Regions from separate parts of the Streptomyces deccanensis genome, predicted to be linked through region 1. Evidence: predicted binding sites of a transcription regulator. Region 1 holds the regulator's gene; the other holds the start of a gene.
What was found. Region 1 encodes HspR, which represses chaperone genes until heat shock. Its sites were predicted from a motif close to TTGAGNNNNNNNNNCTCAA; they were not measured.
Positions count from the first base shown of each region.

Region 2: the regulator HspR is predicted to act here: its motif matches at 2,435-2,453, upstream of lon (endopeptidase La).

Region 1 is NZ_CP092431.1:5,690,879-5,699,485, reverse strand. Features, by position in the region: gene L3078_RS25430 (PA14 domain-containing protein) at 1-781, shown strand, start outside; gene L3078_RS44960 (fibronectin type III domain-containing protein) at 850-2,274, shown strand; gene L3078_RS25420 (heat shock protein transcriptional repressor HspR) at 2,419-2,874, opposite strand; gene dnaJ (molecular chaperone DnaJ) at 2,880-4,055, opposite strand; gene grpE (nucleotide exchange factor GrpE) at 4,098-4,772, opposite strand; gene dnaK (molecular chaperone DnaK) at 4,769-6,616, opposite strand; gene L3078_RS44635 (MraY family glycosyltransferase) at 7,486-8,607, opposite strand, start outside.
Region 2 is NZ_CP092431.1:6,926,656-6,935,262, reverse strand. Features, by position in the region: gene lon (endopeptidase La) at 10-2,412, opposite strand; gene L3078_RS30945 (TnsA-like heteromeric transposase endonuclease subunit) at 2,612-3,373, shown strand; gene L3078_RS30940 (Mu transposase C-terminal domain-containing protein) at 3,370-5,397, shown strand; gene L3078_RS30935 (TniB family NTP-binding protein) at 5,394-6,482, shown strand; gene L3078_RS30930 (hypothetical protein) at 6,482-7,549, shown strand; gene L3078_RS30925 (aminoglycoside phosphotransferase family protein) at 7,788-8,607, shown strand, end outside.

The DNA.
Region 1 (8,607 bases):
CACCGCCTACGGCACCAAGTACAGCTACGCCTGCACCGACACCACGGTCGTGCCGAGCCCCAACGACGGGTTCTACGTGTACTGGGTGACGACCATCGACGCGCTCGGCCGGGAGTCGGGCCCCTCGCAGACCATCTCCCACGGCTACGGCGACGCCACCGCCCCGCCGCTCGTCACCGGCTTCACCGCCACCGCCACCGAGTACGGCACGGTCCTGGACTGGGACGACAGCCCCGTCACCGACCTCGCCGAGTACAACGTGTTCCGGCGCAGCACGGTGGACGACGGGACCGAGTACACGCATGTGGGCACGGTCGGAGCGGGCACCAGCCGGCTCGTCGACTCGGCGAACCTCCAGGACGGCGAGGACCACACCTACTTCGTGGACGCGGTGGACACCTCGGGCAACTCCAACTACACGTCGGCCGACACGATGGTGTCCACGACCGTCACCGAGCTCGACCTGCGGCCCACCGTGGAGACCCCCGCGGACTGGCTGGTCGACGTGAACGCCGAGGTCGCCGACGGCGGCGGCGCGGTCGACCTCACCTGGAAGCTGGACAGCTCATACCACGGGACGGACATCACCGGCTACCGGGTGTACCGGTGGAACCCGGCCACCGCCGCGTACGAGCCGCTGACCGCCGACCCGGTGACCGGCACGTCGTACACCGACACCACGGCCGCCGCCGGCACCACCCACTTCTACTGGGTGACCGCGCTCCACGCCGACGGCACCGAATCCGCTCCCGGCGACGCCTGGGCGGCCCTGGCCCCCTGAGCACTCGACCGCCCCTCACACGACCCAAGGCCCCGAAACCGTAAGGGCCGTAGGACACAAGGACACCAGTGATCCCAGCCAGACGTACGGCCGCCGGCACGGCCACCGCCGTCGTGTTCGCCACCACGGCCGGTCTGCTCACGGCGGCGGCCGCGCCCGCGTCCGCCGCCGTGACCTGCGCCTCCCCCGTCTTCAAGCGGCAGCTCTTCGCCAACACCACCTTCTCCGGCACCCCGAAGAAGACGGACTGCGACAGCACGATCGACCAGAACTGGGGCACCGGCGCACCCGCCACCGGACTCCCGAGCAACAACTTCGGCGTCCGCTGGACCCTCGCCCGCGACTTCGGCTCCGGCGGCCCCTTCACCCTCTCCGCCTCCGGCCTCGACGGCATCCGCGTCTACCTCGACCCCGGCACCACCGGCGCCCGCAAGATCGACCTCTGGAAGAACGGCACCACCACCGTCTCCAAGACCGTCAACCTCACCATCCCCGCCGGCAAACACACCCTCCGCGTCGACTACGTCAACTGGACCGGCTCCGCCAAGGTCAAGTTCACCTACACACCCCGCACCTCCGCCACCGTCGACAAGGTCGCCCCCCTGACGCCGGCGGGTCTCGCCATGGCGTACGACCAGGCGACCGGCAAGGCCAAGCTGAGCTGGGCGAAGAACAAGGAGATGGACCTCCGGGGCTACCGCGTGTACCGCCGCGCGGCGGGCGGGGCCTTCGCCGAGCCGATGACGACGACCACGGGGACGTCGTTCACGGACGCCACCCTCCCGGTCACCGGCGCGCGGTACCACTACGTGGTCCGCGCCCTCGACCAGGCCGGGAACGAGTCGCAGAGCACTGCGGAGAAGGCCGTCACCACCGTCGACCGGGTCGCGCCCGGCGTTCCCCAGGGTGTGGACATCACCGACACCTCCGAGGACGGCGGCATCCGCGTCGGCTGGACGGCGGTCACGGGAGCGTCGTCGTACCGGGTGTACCGGGCGGCGAGCGCCGACGGCACCTACACCCGGGTCGGCACCACCGACCAGCTCTCGTACCGGGACGCCTCCACCGAGCAGGGCGTCACCTACCACTACCGGGTGACCGCGGTCGACGCGGCGGGCAACGAGTCCGCGCGGTCCGCCTCCGTCGACGGGCGGCGCCGGGACGACACCCCGCCCTCCGCGGTCACGGGGCTGACCGCCACACCGACCGAGTACGGCTTCGAGCTGAACTGGGACGCCAACCCGACGCCCGACCTGGCCCGGTACGTCGTCTACGGCGGCGAACTCGTCGGCGACGAGGGCGAGCAGATGTGCTACGCGGGCGAGGTGGAGTGGTTGTCGGCCACCACGACCTCGTACGAGTACCGCACCGACCCGGACGGCGAGGAACGCTGCTTCTTCGTCGACGCCGTGGACGACGACTGGAACTCGCACTACAAGTGGACCGGCGAGGCGGAGGTCGTGACGGCGACCGAACTGAACCCCGGGAGCTGACACCGGAAACGGGCAGGGGCCCGGAGGTTCGTGCGAACCTCCGGGCCCCTGCCCGTACTTGACGAGCCGTCAGACGAACGGCTGCCGAACCGTCAGTCGGCCGACGTCTGCCGAACCGTCAGTCGGCCGATGTCTGCCGAACCGTCAGTCGGCCGATGTCTGCCGACCCTTCGGCCGCCACACCACCAGCGCACTGCTCTGCTGCACTTCCTGATACGGCACCAGGTCGCGCCGGTACGACGCGTGGACCGCCGCCTCGCGCTGGCGCATGGCCGCGGCGGCGCCGTCGAGGGCGGCCTCCATCTCGGCCACCCGGGACTGGAGCGCGGCGACCTGGTTCTCCAGTTCGATGATGCGCTTGATGCCGGCCAGATTGATGCCCTCGTCCTGCGACAACTGCTGGACGGTGCGCAGCAGTTCGATGTCACGGGCCGAGTAGCGACGGCCCCGCCCGGCGGTGCGGTCCGGGGAGACCAGTCCGAGACGGTCGTACTGGCGCAGGGTCTGCGGGTGCAGACCGGAGAGCTGGGCGGCCACCGAGATGACGTACACCGGTGTCTCTTCCGTCAGCTCATAGGGGTTTCTACGGCGGCCGTCCATCACATTCATGCTCCCTTCGCGGCCTGGAACAGCTCCGCTCGCGGGTCCTCGCCCGCGGTCGCCTCGCGATACGCCTCCAGCGCGTCACGAGCCTTCCCCGACAGGTCCTTCGGGACACTCACCTCGACCGTGATCAGCAGGTCCCCCCGGGTGCCGTCCTTGCGGAAGGCGCCCTTGCCCCGGGCCCGCATCGTACGGCCGTTGGGGGTGCCCGGAGGCAGTTTCAGGGTGACCGGCGGTCCGCCCAGGGTCGGGACCCGGACCTCTCCGCCGAGCGCCGCCTCGGGGTAGGTCACCGGGACGGTCACCGTGAGGTTGTCGTCCTTGCGGCCGAACACCGGGTGCGGGTCGACGTGCACGACGACGTACAGGTCACCCGCCGGGCCGCCCCGTTCACCGGGGGCACCCTTGCCGCGCAGCCGGATCCGCTGGCCGTCCAGGACGCCCGCCGGGATGCGGACCTGCATGGTGCGGGAGGACTTGGCGCGGCCCGAGCCCTTGCAGATGTCGCAGGGGTTCTCGGCGATCAGGCCCCGGCCCTTGCAGTCCGGGCAGGGGTCGGTCAGGGAGAAGCCGCCGCCGGAGCCCCGCGCGACCTGGCCGGTGCCGACGCACGTCGGGCACACCCGGGGCGTGCCGTTGGCGTCGCCGGTGCCGGAACAGCCCTTGCAGGGCGACTGCGAGGACATCCGCAGGGGCACGGTCGCGCCCTCGATGGCCTCGGTGAAGCTCAGCGTGACCTCGGACTCGATGTCCTGGCCGCGCCGGGGCTGCACCCGCGTGGTGCCGGAGCTGCCCCGGTTGAACAGGCCGCCGAAGACATCGCCGATGCCCCCGCCGAAGCCGCCCGCCTGCCCCCCGCCCTGGGCGCCGCCTCCGAAGAGGTCGCCCAGGTCGAAGTTGAACGAGCCGCCGGCGCCGGGTCCGGGGCGGAAGCCGCCGTTGCCGAAGAGGGCGCGGGCCTCGTCGTACTCCTTGCGCTTCTTGGGGTCACCGAGGATGTCGTTGGCCTCGGAGATCTCCTTGAAGCGCTCCTCGGCCTTGACGTTCCCCTTGTTGGCGTCCGGGTGGTACTCGCGGGCGAGCTTGCGGTACGCCTTCTTGATCTCGGCCTCGGTGGCGTCCTTGGGGACGCCGAGGACCTTGTAGTAGTCCTTCTCGATGAAGTCCTTCGTACTCATCCGCGACGTCCCTCCTTCCACCGGGTGTGCACTCCGTCGGCGTCAGCCCTCGTCCGGGCCACCGCTCTCCTTGTCGTCGGCCGCCTCGGCCTCCTCGGCCTTGGCGGTCTGCGCGCCGGGCTGCGGCTCGGCCACGGCCACCCGCGCGGGGCGGATGGTGCGCTCGCCGATGCGATACCCCGGCTGGAGAATCGCCACGCACGTCGTCTCGGTGACGTCGGGCGCGTAACTGTGCATCAGGGCCTCGTGGATCGTCGGGTCGAAGGGCTCGCCCTCCTTGCCGAACTGCATGAGTCCCATCTTCGCCGCCACGGTCTCGAGGGACTCGGCGACGGACTTGAAGCCGCCGACGAGTTCGCCGTGCTCCCGCGCGCGCCCGATGTCGTCGAGCACGGGCAGGAGTTCGGTGAGGAGGTTCGCGATGGCGATCTCCTTGACCGTGATCCGGTCGCGCTCGACCCGGCGACGGTAGTTCTGGTACTCGGCCTGGAGGCGCTGGAGGTCCGCCGTGCGCTCACCGAGCGCCGTACGCACCTGGTCCAGCTGCGCCGTCAGACCGGCAACCTGGGCCGTCGCTGCCGCGTCCCCGGCCGGGGCCGCCCCCTCCTGGGGGGCGGCCTTCGGCTCGGCGTCCTCGGAGCCGGAGGGGACATCAGGCTGCTGCGGCTGAGCCGACTGCGGCTGCTGCTCGTCGAAGCCCGGGGTCTCCTCCGTCACGCGGCACCGTCCTTCCGGTCCTCGTCGACGATCTCGGCGTCGACGACGTCATCGTCGGCCTTGGCGTCACCGGCGCCGGCGCCGGCCTCGCCGCCCGCGGCCTGCGCGGCCTGGGCGTCGGCGTAGAGGGCCTGGCCGAGCTTCTGCGAGACGGCCGCGACCTTCTCGGTGGCCGTGCGGATCTCGGCGGTGTCCTCGCCCTTGAGCGCTTCCTTCAGCTCGGCGACGGAGGCCTCGACCTCGGTCTTGATGTCACCGGGGACCTTGTCCTCGTTGTCCTTGAGGAACTTCTCGGTCTGGTAGACGAGCTGCTCGCCCTGGTTGCGGGTCTCGGCGGCCTCGCGGCGGCGGTGATCCTCCTCCGCGTACTGCTCGGCCTCCTGGCGCATCCGGTCGACCTCGTCCTTCGGCAGCGAGGAGCCGCCGGTGACGGTCATCTTCTGCTCCTTGCCCGTGCCCAGGTCCTTCGCGGTCACGTGCATGATGCCGTTGGCGTCGATGTCGAAGGAGACCTCGATCTGCGGGACGCCGCGGGGCGCCGGCGGCAGACCGGTCAGCTCGAACATCCCGAGCTTCTTGTTGTACGCCGCGATCTCGCGCTCGCCCTGGTAGACCTGGATCTGCACGGACGGCTGGTTGTCCTCGGCGGTGGTGAAGATCTCGGACCGCTTGGTCGGGATCGTCGTGTTCCGCTCGATGAGCTTGGTCATGATGCCGCCCTTGGTCTCGATACCGAGGGACAGCGGGGTGACGTCGAGGAGCAGGACGTCCTTGACCTCACCCTTCAGGACACCGGCCTGGAGGGAGGCGCCGATGGCGACGACCTCGTCCGGGTTCACACCCTTGTTGGCCTCCTTGCCACCGGTCAGCTCCTTGACCAGCTCGGCGACGGCCGGCATACGCGTCGAACCACCGACGAGAACGACGTGGTCGATCTCGGACAGCGCGATCCCGGCGTCCTTGATGACGTTGTGGAACGGCGTCTTGCAGCGCTCCAGCAGGTCGGCCGTCAGCTGCTGGAACTGGGCGCGCGTGAGCTTCTCGTCCAGGTGCAGCGGGCCCTCGGCGGAGGCCGTGATGTAGGGCAGGTTGATCGAGGTCTCGGTGGAGCTCGACAGCTCGATCTTCGCCTTCTCGGCGGCCTCGCGCAGACGCTGCAGCGCCATCTTGTCCTTGGCGAGGTCGACGCCGTGGCCGGCGCGGAACTGCTGCACCAGGTAGTCGACGACGCGCTGGTCCCAGTCGTCACCACCGAGGTGGTTGTCACCGTTGGTGGCCTTCACCTCGACGACGCCGTCACCGATCTCCAGGAGGGACACGTCGAAGGTGCCGCCACCGAGGTCGAAGACGAGGATCGTCTGGTCGTCCTTGTCGAGGCCGTAGGCGAGGGCGGCGGCGGTGGGCTCGTTGACGATGCGCAGGACGTTGAGGCCCGCGATCTCACCGGCCTCCTTCGTCGCCTGGCGCTCGGAGTCGTTGAAGTAGGCCGGGACGGTGATGACCGCGTCCGCGACCTTCTCGCCCAGGTAGGCCTCGGCGTCGCGCTTCAGCTTCTGCAGGATGAACGCGCTCATCTGCTGCGGGTTGAAGTGCTTCCCGTCGAGCTCGATCTTCCAGTCCGTGCCCATGTGACGCTTGACGGACCGGATGGTCCGGTCCACGTTCGTGACCGCCTGGCGCTTGGCTACCTCGCCGACGAGCACCTCACCGTTCTTGGCGAAGGCGACGACGGACGGCGTGGTCCTGGCGCCCTCTGCGTTGGTGATGACGGTGGGCTCGCCGCCTTCAAGAACGCTGACGACGGAGTTAGTCGTGCCCAGGTCGATGCCGACCGCACGTGCCATTTCAATTCCTCCAACAATGACTTGAGTGGAACGGACTCAAGTGTGCATGACGCCCCCCGATGGGTCAACAGACCTGAGCGGAGGAGACTCAACTCTTATGTTTTCCTTATACGCAACCGCCGTCTGACCTGCGCGTATACGTCCACGATGCGGGCGCGCGTCGGGTACGAGAGTGACGCGCGGGGTGGGTGACGGGGTGCCGAGGGGCGGGCGGCCGGGGGGCGGTGCGGAGTGGTGGGCGGTGCGCGACGCGACGGGCGACGGGCGACGGGCGACGGGCGACGAGGAGAGCGTGGGACCCCAGAGGGCCGCACCCCGCTCCCTCAGGCCCGCCAGGGCCTGGCGCGCCCTTAAGGGGCGCGGGGAACTGCGCGAGAACCCCCACCGGCCCGGCAGCCGAACCACGGCGAGGCCGACAACCGCCTCGCCGCCGCCCGAGGCACCGGGTGACCCGTCGATGCACGGACGCAGCCCGCAGCCCCCGTCATGCGCAGCCGCACCCCGCATTCACCAGGCCCCAGGACCTCGCGCCCGTCAGGGGCGCGGGGAACTGCGCGCGAACCCCCACCGGCCTGGAGGCCGAACCACCCGGCCAGGAGGACCGCCGCCACGCCGCCGACCGGGGCACCGGGTGACCCCGTCGACGCACGGACGCAGCCCCTGACCCCCGTCCATGCGCAGGCGCAAGCCCATCGCCCAACCAGCCCAACCAGCCCAACCGGCAGGCACCCCACCCCGCCCCCAGTGCCGCTCCCCAACCCGAGCATCCGGCCCCTCGCCCACCAGCCGCCCCGTAGCCGCCCGAGGCCCGCCCAACCAGCCCAACCGGCAGGCACCCCACCCCACCCCGCCCCCAACCTGCACCACCCCTACCCCACCCACCCCCTCCTCCCCAGTTCCGCCGCCTCCTGTTCCCGGAAGCGGTCGGGGCGGGGCGGGGGGCCGGGGGCGCGGCCTCCGGGGATGGGGTGGCGGCGGGTGTGCGGCGCGGCGCCCGTGGGGACAGGGCGGGGGACGCGCACGGACGTCGTGGGGGCCGGTCGCGTCGTGGGGGGCGGGACGAAGAGCATGCCCAGGACGACCAGGCCGGTCGCCAACGCCACCCACCACGCCGTGCGCGGCTGCGTCCACAGCATGTGGATGGCGAGCCCCACCCCCGTGGACCCCGCGGCCGCGACCCCCATCACGACCACCACCCCCGGCGGCCTGAGCCCGATCCGCCGCAGCCGGTGGGCGAGATGGTCCGGCCCGCCCCGCCACAGCTCCCGCCCCGCCCGCTTCCGCGAGACCAGGACGAGCACCACGTCGGCGGTGGCCACGGCCGTCAGCGCGAAGGGCGCCCCCACACCGGCCCCGTACCCGACGGCGTACACGTGCAGCACACCCCCCGCGAGCAGGAAGCCCACGAACAGCGCCCCGCACGTGCCGATCACGACACGCGCGGGCGGCCAGTTGTGCATCAGGAACCCGGTGAGCGCGGCGGCCAGCACGCTGAACAGCGTGGCCAGCCCGTCCATGACCTCGGCCGCCGCACACCCGCTCAACGCGAACGCGGTGACCGCCCCGACCACCCCGAGCACCCCGTCGGACCGCCCCATCCCCTTGAACCCGTGCACCACGAGGACGATCCACACGACCCCCGCCATCCCGCCCAGCACACCCAGTTCGCGATACGGCACGACCAGCGCGGCGCCGACGACCACCCCCGCCGCCCGCACCACGGCCGGCAGCCGCCACACATCACCGAGCAGCCCGAACACCCCGAGCCCGGCCCCGACGACGATCAGCCATCCGGCCTCGCGCCCGAGTGGAGCGACCCCGCTCCACTCCCCCACCCACGCCACGGCCCCCACCCCGCCCATCACCGCGAGGCCCCCGAGCAACGGCACCCGCCGCCCGCGCCGGCGCTCCGCGATCCCCAGGCGCAGCGCGGGCACGCGGACGGCCGCCGAGAGCACGGCGGTCAGCAACAGGGCGGAGGCGGCGGCGAG
Region 2 (8,607 bases), 1.2 Mb from region 1:
GTGGAACGCTCACGCAGCCACGGGCACCCCGACCTCCGCCGGCGCCAGCGCCAGCTCCAGCACCTGCCGGACATCGGTGACCGCGTGGACGTCCAGCTTCTCCAGCACCTCCGCCGGCACATCGTCGAGGTCCGCCTCGTTCCGCTTGGGAATGACGACGGTGGTGACACCGGCCCGGTGCGCGGCGAGCAGCTTCTGCTTCACCCCGCCGATCGGCAGCACCCGCCCGGTCAGCGAGACCTCACCCGTCATCGCCACGTCCGTACGGACCAGCCGCCCGGACAGCAGCGAGGCGAGGGCCGTCGTCATGGTGACGCCGGCGCTGGGGCCGTCCTTGGGGACCGCGCCCGCCGGGAAGTGGATGTGCACGCCCCGGTCCTTCAGGTCGGCGACGGGCAGCTCCAGCTCCGCGCCGTGCGAGCGCAGGAAGGAGAGCGCGATCTGCGCGGACTCCTTCATCACGTCACCGAGCTGACCGGTGAGGGTCAGCCCCGCCGCGCCCGTCTCCGGGTCGGCCAGCGACGCCTCGACGTACAGCACGTCGCCGCCCGCGCCGGTGACCGCGAGCCCGGTGGCGACACCGGGCACCGCCGTACGCCGCTCCGCCGGGTCCTGGGCGGACTCGGGCACGTGGTGCGGCCGGCCGATGAGCCCGCGCAGCTCCCCGTCGGTGACGGTGAACGGCAGCTCCCGCTGACCCAGTTCGTGCTGGGCGGCGACCTTGCGCAGCAGCCGCGCCACGGACCGCTCCAGGTTCCGTACGCCCGCCTCGCGCGTGTACTCACCGGCGAGCTTGCGCAGCGCGCTCTCGTCGAGGACGACCTCGTCGGCGTCGAGTCCGGCCCGCTCCAGCTGGCGGGGCAGCAGGTGGTCCCGGGCGATGACGACCTTCTCGTCCTCCGTGTACCCGTCGAGCCGGACGAGTTCCATCCGGTCGAGCAGGGCCTCGGGGATCGACTCCAGCACGTTGGCGGTGGCGAGGAAGACGACGTCGCTCAGGTCCAGCTCGACCTCCAGGTAGTGGTCCCGGAAGGTGTGGTTCTGCGCGGGGTCGAGGACTTCGAGCAGCGCGGCCGCCGGGTCGCCCCGGAAGTCGGAGCCCACCTTGTCGATCTCGTCGAGCAGGACGACCGGGTTCATGGACCCGGCTTCCTTGATGGCGCGGACGATCCGTCCGGGGAGCGCGCCGACGTACGTACGCCGGTGCCCGCGGATCTCCGCCTCGTCCCGCACACCGCCGAGCGCGACCCGGACGAACTTGCGCCCCATGGCGTGCGCGACGGACTCGCCGAGGCTGGTCTTGCCGACGCCGGGCGGCCCGACGAGCGCGAGCACGGCACCGCCGCGCCGCCCGCCGACGACACCGAGGCCCCGGTCGGCCCGACGCTTGCGCACCGCGAGGTACTCGGTGATGCGTTCCTTGACGTCCTCCAGCCCGGCGTGCTCGGCGTCGAGGACGCCCTTCGCGCCCTGGATGTCGTACGCGTCCTCGGTCCGCTCGTTCCACGGCAGTTCGAGGACGGTGTCGAGCCAGGTGCGGATCCAGCCGCCCTCGGGCGACTGGTCGCTGGACCGCTCCAGCTTGTCGACCTCCTTGAGCGCGGCCTCCCGGACCGCCTCCGGCAGGTCGGCGGCCTCGACGCGCGCCCGGTAGTCGTCGGACTCCTCGCCGTCCTTCTCGCCGTTGAGCTCGCGCAGTTCCTTGCGGACGGCTTCGAGCTGACGCCGCAGCAGGAACTCGCGCTGCTGCTTGTCGACGCCCTCCTGGACGTCCTTGGCGATGGTCTCGGCCACGTCCTGCTCGGCGAGGTGGTCGCGCAGCAGCTGGGTGGCGAGCTTCAGCCGGGCGACGGCGTCGGCGGTCTCCAGGAGCTGAATCTTCTGTTCGGTGGTGAGGAAGGGCGAGTAGCCGGAGTTGTCGGCGAGCGCGGAGACGTCGTCGATGGCCTGCACCCGGTCCACGACCTGCCAGGCGCCGCGCTTGCGCAGCCAGCTGGTGGCAAGGGCCTTGTACTCCTTGACGAGTTCGACGACCTGCCCGGGCAGCGGCTCCGGCACGCTGTCGTCGACGCGGGTCCCCTCGACCCACAGGGCGGCACCGGGCCCGGTGGTCCCGGCGCCGATCCGCACGCGCCCTATGGCGCGGATCAGCGCTCCCGGATCCCCGTCCGCCAGCCGTCCGACCTGCTCGACGGTCCCGAGCACGCCGGTGCTCGCGTAGGCCCCGTCGATCCGCGGCACCAGCAGCACCTTCGGCTTCCCGGGTTCGGCGCGCGCGGCCGCCTGCGCGGCCTCCACCGCGGCGCGTACGTCGGTGTCGTTGAGGTCCAGCGGCACCACCATCCCCGGCAGCACGACCTCCTCGTCGAGCGGCAGCACGGGCAGGGTGAGCGGTGCGGACGTCGATGCCATGATCTCTCCCTCGGCAGTCAAGTTGAGCTATGCCGACTCAATGCACATGAGCCGACGAATGTTCCCCGAGGCGGCATCCGTTCGCTGTGGGCGATCACGATGTCCTGTGACGTGGATCTCTTCGTTTTGCAGCTTCAGGTTTCGTCCGGTCTTTCGCTTTGCAGAGTGACCTTTCGTCGCGGGCTCGGGTTAGTGAGTCGTGGCAGGTTCGTTAGGGGTACTGCCGGGCGGGGTCTCCGGGCCGCCGGCGGAGGGGTTCGAGGTCGCGTACGCCGAGCGGGACGGGTCTGAGTTCCGTCGCCCGCTGGTGGATGCCTGGGCGGTGCGGTTCGAGGATGTCGTGCCGGTACGCGCGTTCAAGTCGTACAAGGGTCAGCGGCATCTGCCGGGCCTGTGGTGGTCGTCCACGGTGGGCGGGCACATCGGGTACGAGTCCTGGCTGGAGCGCGATCATGTGATGCTGCTGGACTTCGACCCGTCGGTGGTGGGGATCTCGTCTCAGCCGTTCTGGCTGTTCTGGCGTTCGGACGCGGGGAAAAGCGTCTCGCATGCGCCGGACTATTTCGCCCGCCGCGAGAGCGGCACGGCGGTGGTGGTCGACTGCCGTCCGGCGGATCGGCGCAAGCCGCGGGATGTGGCGAAGTTCGAGGCGACGCAGACGGCCTGCGCTCAGCTGGGGTGGGAGTTCCGGCTAGTGGGGGCGCCGGACGTGATCGTGGTGCGCAATGTGCGCTGGCTGGCGGGCTACCGCCACCCTCGGCACCGGCTGGAGCCCGTGGCCTCCGAGCTGCTGACGGCCTTCGCCGAGCCACAGCCGCTGCTGGAAGGGGCCCTAGCGGTGGGGGATCCGATCCGGGTTCTCCCCGTGCTGTTCCACCTGCTGTGGTCGCACGAGCTGACGGCGGATGTGTCGGTGCCGCTGCATGCCCTCTCGCTGGTGTCAGCGGGGGTGCGGCGGTGACGGCCGGGCCGGGCAAGCCGGTGCTGCGGCCTGGCGACTGGGTCACCTACGACGACGGGGATCACCAGGTGGTGGCGCTCGCCGGCACGTCGGTGCGGCTGCGGTCTGCGACGGGGGCGGAATCGGTGGTGCTGGCGTCGCACCTGATGGCGGCGCCGGACTTCACCGTCACCGGCACGGAGCCGCTGCCCGCGGTGGAGCCGTCCGCGTTGCTTGCAACGCTGCCGGAGCCGGTGCGGGAGGCGGCACGCGAGTGGGAACGGCACATGGTGGAGGTCGAGACCGGGCTGCTGCCCGGCACCGTGCCGGGCACGCCGCCGCGCCCCGGCTATGACCCGGCTGCCTTCTCGCTGATGGAGCGGATGGCCGCGAAGGCGCGAGAGCTGGGGGTGACCGTTCGAACCGTGCAGAGCCGACGGTCGCGCTACGTCCGGCAGGGGGTCTGGGGGCTGGTGGACCAGCGGGCGACGCAGACCTGGGAGGCGACGGGGCGGGCGGACGCCCGGCTGGTCGCGGCCGTCCAAGAGGCCCTGGAAGCGGAGACGCACGCCTCGACAGGGACCCGGTCGCGGCTGATCCGCCGGGTGGTCAAGCTGGTGGAGGCCACCCACGGCGAAGGGGTGGTGCCACTGCCGAGTCAGCGGACCTTCTACAAGCTGATCGACGTTCTCTCCGCGGGGAGGCACACCTTTGGTTCGGCCGTCACGCGGCGGCAGACGGCGAACCGACCCGAAGGCCCGTTCACCCCGACGTTCGCGGACCGTCCCGGGGAACAAGTACAGATCGACTCCACCCCCTTGGATGTGATGGTGGTGCTCGATTCAGGGCTGACAGCCCGCGCGGATCTGACGATCGCGGTCGACGTCGCGACGCGGACGATCTGCGCCGCGGTACTGCGGCCGGTGGGCACCAAGGCGGTGGACGCCTCGCTGTTGCTGGCCCGGATGCTGGTGCCCGAGCCCATGCGGCCCGGCTGGCCCGCCTCGCTGCGGATGGCGGCATCGCGGATGCCGCACCTGCGGCTGCTCGACGTGGACGCGCGGATGGAACAGGCCGCGGCGAAACCGGTGATCGTGCCGGACACCGTCGTCATCGACGGCGGCAAGGTGTTCATCTCCGACACCTTCGTACGGGCCTGCGACCGGCTCGGCATCTCGGTGCAGAGAGCACGTCCGCGCACGCCCACCGACAAGGCCATCGTGGAGGCGACGTTCTCCGCGATCAACACGCTGTTCGTCCAGCACCTTCCCGCCTACACCGGGCGGGAGGTTTCTCGCCGCGGCGAACGGATCGAGGACCGGGCCGTCTGGACGGTCCCCGAACTCCAGGACCTGCTGGACGAGTGGCTGCTGGCCGGGTGGCAAGCCAGAGCGCACGATGCTCTGCGCGACCCGTTCCGCCCGAAGAAGGCGATGTCGCCGAACGACAAGTACACCTCCCTGGTCGCGGCCTGCGGCTACCTGCCGCTGGTCCTGCGCGGTGAGGACTACCTGGAACTGCTGCCGGTGACCTGGCGGGCCGTCAACGGCTACGGCATCCGGATCAACTACCGCACCTACGACAGCGCCGAGTTGGGGCCTCTGCGGCGCCAGCACTCCGGGCATGCGGCCAAGCGCGGTCTCTGGGAGATCCACTACGACCCCTACGACCTGTCCCAGGTATTCGTACGCACCCAGCGGGGCTGGGTCACCGTCCCCTGGGTGCATCTTCCGCTGGTGAACGCGCCGTTCGCGGACTTCACCTGGCAGCACGCCCGTCGGCTGGCCGCCGAGGCCGGACTGGACGACACCAATGAAGCGGCGGTCGCCCGGGTCCTGGACGAGTTGCTGACCCGCGCCGAGGACGGCCCGGACACCCGCACTGCGAAGGTCGTCGGCCGCACACGCGTCGCAGCCGCCTCTCACCGGCCGCCCTCACCACGCGCCGCCCCGGAACCAGCCCCGCCCGACTCCAGCACCGAACCGGACGAGGTGATCCCGTTCGGTGTCTTCGACGCCCACGCAGAAGCCGAAAGGTGGCTATGACCAGGCCCTCCCGCACCTCGTTCGTCCCGCAGCAGGCCACGGGGCAGGAGCCACCGCCGGACAGCCCGCTGACCACGAAGGAGGGATGGCGTCGCTTCGTCGAGCACGAACCGTCCCCGCCCCCGCTGCTGACCGCAGCCCAACAGGCCGCCCTGTCCCAGAAGGAGAACCTGCACCACGACGACGTGCGCCGGAACTACCACGGCGACCTGCCGCTGGTGAACACCCCGACCATCCAGAAGGTCATCGCCACCTCACGGCTCCTGGTCCAGCTCAACCGGCAGCAGATCTCCGCCCGTCGGGGCGTCATCATCAGCGGCGCCTCCGGCACAGGGAAGACCACCGCCCTCTCCCAACTCGGGCGGGCCCACGAGATCGCGGTCCGCAAGCGCCACCCACGCGACCGAGCCCGGCTCCCGGTCGTCTATGTCACCGTCCCGCCGGCCGCCACACCGAAGATGCTCGCCATGGAGTTCGCCCGGTTCTTCGGCCTGGACTTCCCCACCCGCTTCAACATCACCGACGTCGTCAACGCGGTCTGCGCGACCGGCGCTCACGTCCATGTCGACCTGGTCCTGGTCGACGAGCTGCACAACCTGAACCTCGCCACCCGCACCGGCGCCGAAGCCTCCGACCAGCTGAAGTACTTCGCCGAACGGCTGCCCGCGACCTTCGCCTACGCGGGCATCGACGTCGAGGACCAGGGCCTGTTCGCCGGCACCCGCGGCCGCCAGATCGCCGGACGGTTCACCGTCATCCCCGCCGCCCCGTTCTCCTATGCCTCCAGGACGGACCAGGAAGCATGGCAGTCCCTGGTCGGCACCCTGGAGTCCATGCTCCGGCTGCACCACCACCAGCCCGGAACGCTGACCGGTCTGGGCGAGTACCTCTACCACCGCTCCGGCGGCATGATCGGCAGCCTGTCGCAGCTCGTCCGGGGCGCCGCCGTACTCGCCATCGAGGACGGCAGCGAACGCATCACAGAAGAGCTTCTGGAGACAGTCCCGGTGGACTACGCCGCCGAACGCTCCCAAGCCCTCACAGCCCCGGAGAAACCCCGCTCCCGCCGGAGGCGCATCGCCTGATGCTCCTTCCCCGACTGCCCGACCCCGTCCCGCCCGCACAGCACGAGATCGCCGCCTCCTACATCGGCCGTCTGGCCCGCCTCCACGGTCTCGACATCAACGCCCTCTGGCGGTGCGTCACCGAACGCGAAGCCTCCGGCGGCATGCGCCGCGTCGTCGTCCCCGAACGCCTCGCCGCCATCACCGGCCGGACCGTCCATTCCCTCGCCGGAGCTCTGCCCGAACTACGAACCCCACAGCCCGACTGGGCCATGTTCCGCCACCAGCCGCAACCCGGCTGCCACCACTGCAACGCCAAACACCCCGGCGGCGATGTCACCAGGATCCTGCCGCACCACCGCTACGTCTGCACTCGACACCGGCTATGGCTCTGCCCGTCCGACGCCGACGGACACACCACCCCCCTCGACGCCCTCCCGGAAATCGTCCAGGCACAACGCAGACACCTGCGCATCCTCCAGCGCCGCGGCTGGTCCGTCACCTATGACGCCGTCCTCACCGCCATACTCATCTGCGGCCAGCTCTGGTCCCTCCCGGAAAACGAGAACGGCGAAGCGTGGCACGACTGGATCCGCCGGGCCAACATCCTCATCCCGCCCGGCACAGCCGAAGCGACTTTCTCCGTCGCACGCCTCTGCGCCGCGGTCTATCCCGAAGCCGTCGCACTGGCCTCGCTCTTCGCATCGCCCTACTGGAGACAACAAGCACAGCGAACGGTCTGGGACCGCCGCCCTTTCAACGCCGAGATCGCCCGACGGCTACGACACCCCCTCTACGGCCAACACGAAAACGACCCCATCAGCCACTGGGCCAACATGACGGCCAAGCGCCCACCACTTGCTCCGATCCGTGTCCACGACCAGAGACATCACCTCCGGAAACCAGCCCAGCGCACGGCAACCCAACGCGCACAGCAACGCCATGCCCACGCCTTCAATCCATCCCACCGAGCCGGAGAGGCACTCGTCGCGCACCGCCACCTCGCCACCGTGTTCCGGCGCGCGTGGCACCCCTTCCGAACCCACACCCTTCTCCCGAACGGAGACAGCTACTACAAGCTCTCCTGATGACCGTCCCAGCAGTGATGTCGAGTTGCGGATACGCGCTGTCGCACGAACTCAATCGGAGGGCGTGACCGGGGACCGCATGCCGAGCCACTGCTCGGCATCCCCGGCCTGGTTCGAATCCGGCTCGTCCGCGACAGTCCTGTCGTTTGCCACCTTCGGCGTCCTTGTTTCGGCGAACCTCCTGCCTTGCTCAGAAAGTCACTGGCCTCCCGTTGCCTCTTGCGGTGAGATTTCCGACGTGACACTTCACGAAGATGAGATCCCAGTCGACGAGACGCTAGTCCGGGCACTACTGAAGGCAGAACGCCCAGAGTGGGCTGACCTGCCGTTGTCGCCCGCAGGCGCGGGCACGGACAACACCATGTATCGGCTGGGCGATGACCTGCTCGTGCGACTGCCACGAACTGTCGAGAAGGGGCAGTCTTTGCGAAAAGAGCAGGAATGGCTTCCTCGCTTAGCACCCTTCCTGGCATGTCCGATTCCCGAGCCCATCCACGCTGGGACGCCCACCGACGTCTTCCCGCTCGTCTGGTCGGTCTACCGCTGGATTGACGGTGACGAGGCTGGCCAGGACACCGTCCAGGACTGGGCCGCCTTCGGAGTCGACCTAGCGGCGGTCGTGAGGGCACTCCACAGCATCGACCTCATGGGAGCAACTCGCGCAGATGACCTCAGCTGGTACCGCGGAGGCAGCTTGGGGCCGTGCAGCCAGTGGATCGCCAAGTGTCTCGATGATTGCCGAACCACAGTGGGTTCTGAACTCGACATCGACTCCCTAGAACAGATGTGGCGAGCCGCGCTCACACTGCCCGAGCCTTCCAGACCTCACGTGTGGCTCCACGGCGACCTCAAGCCGACCAACCTTTTGGTCCGGGAAGGCAAGCTCCACGCAGTCATCGACTTCGGCGGACTCTCGATCGGCTTTCCCGACGCCGAGCACTCCACACTCTGGGATCTGCCGCCACAAGCACGACAGGCCTACCGGGACACCTTGAACCTTGACGATGCGACCTGGGCCCGCGCCCGCGCCTGGGCGATCGCGGTGGGCGTCAGCGGCA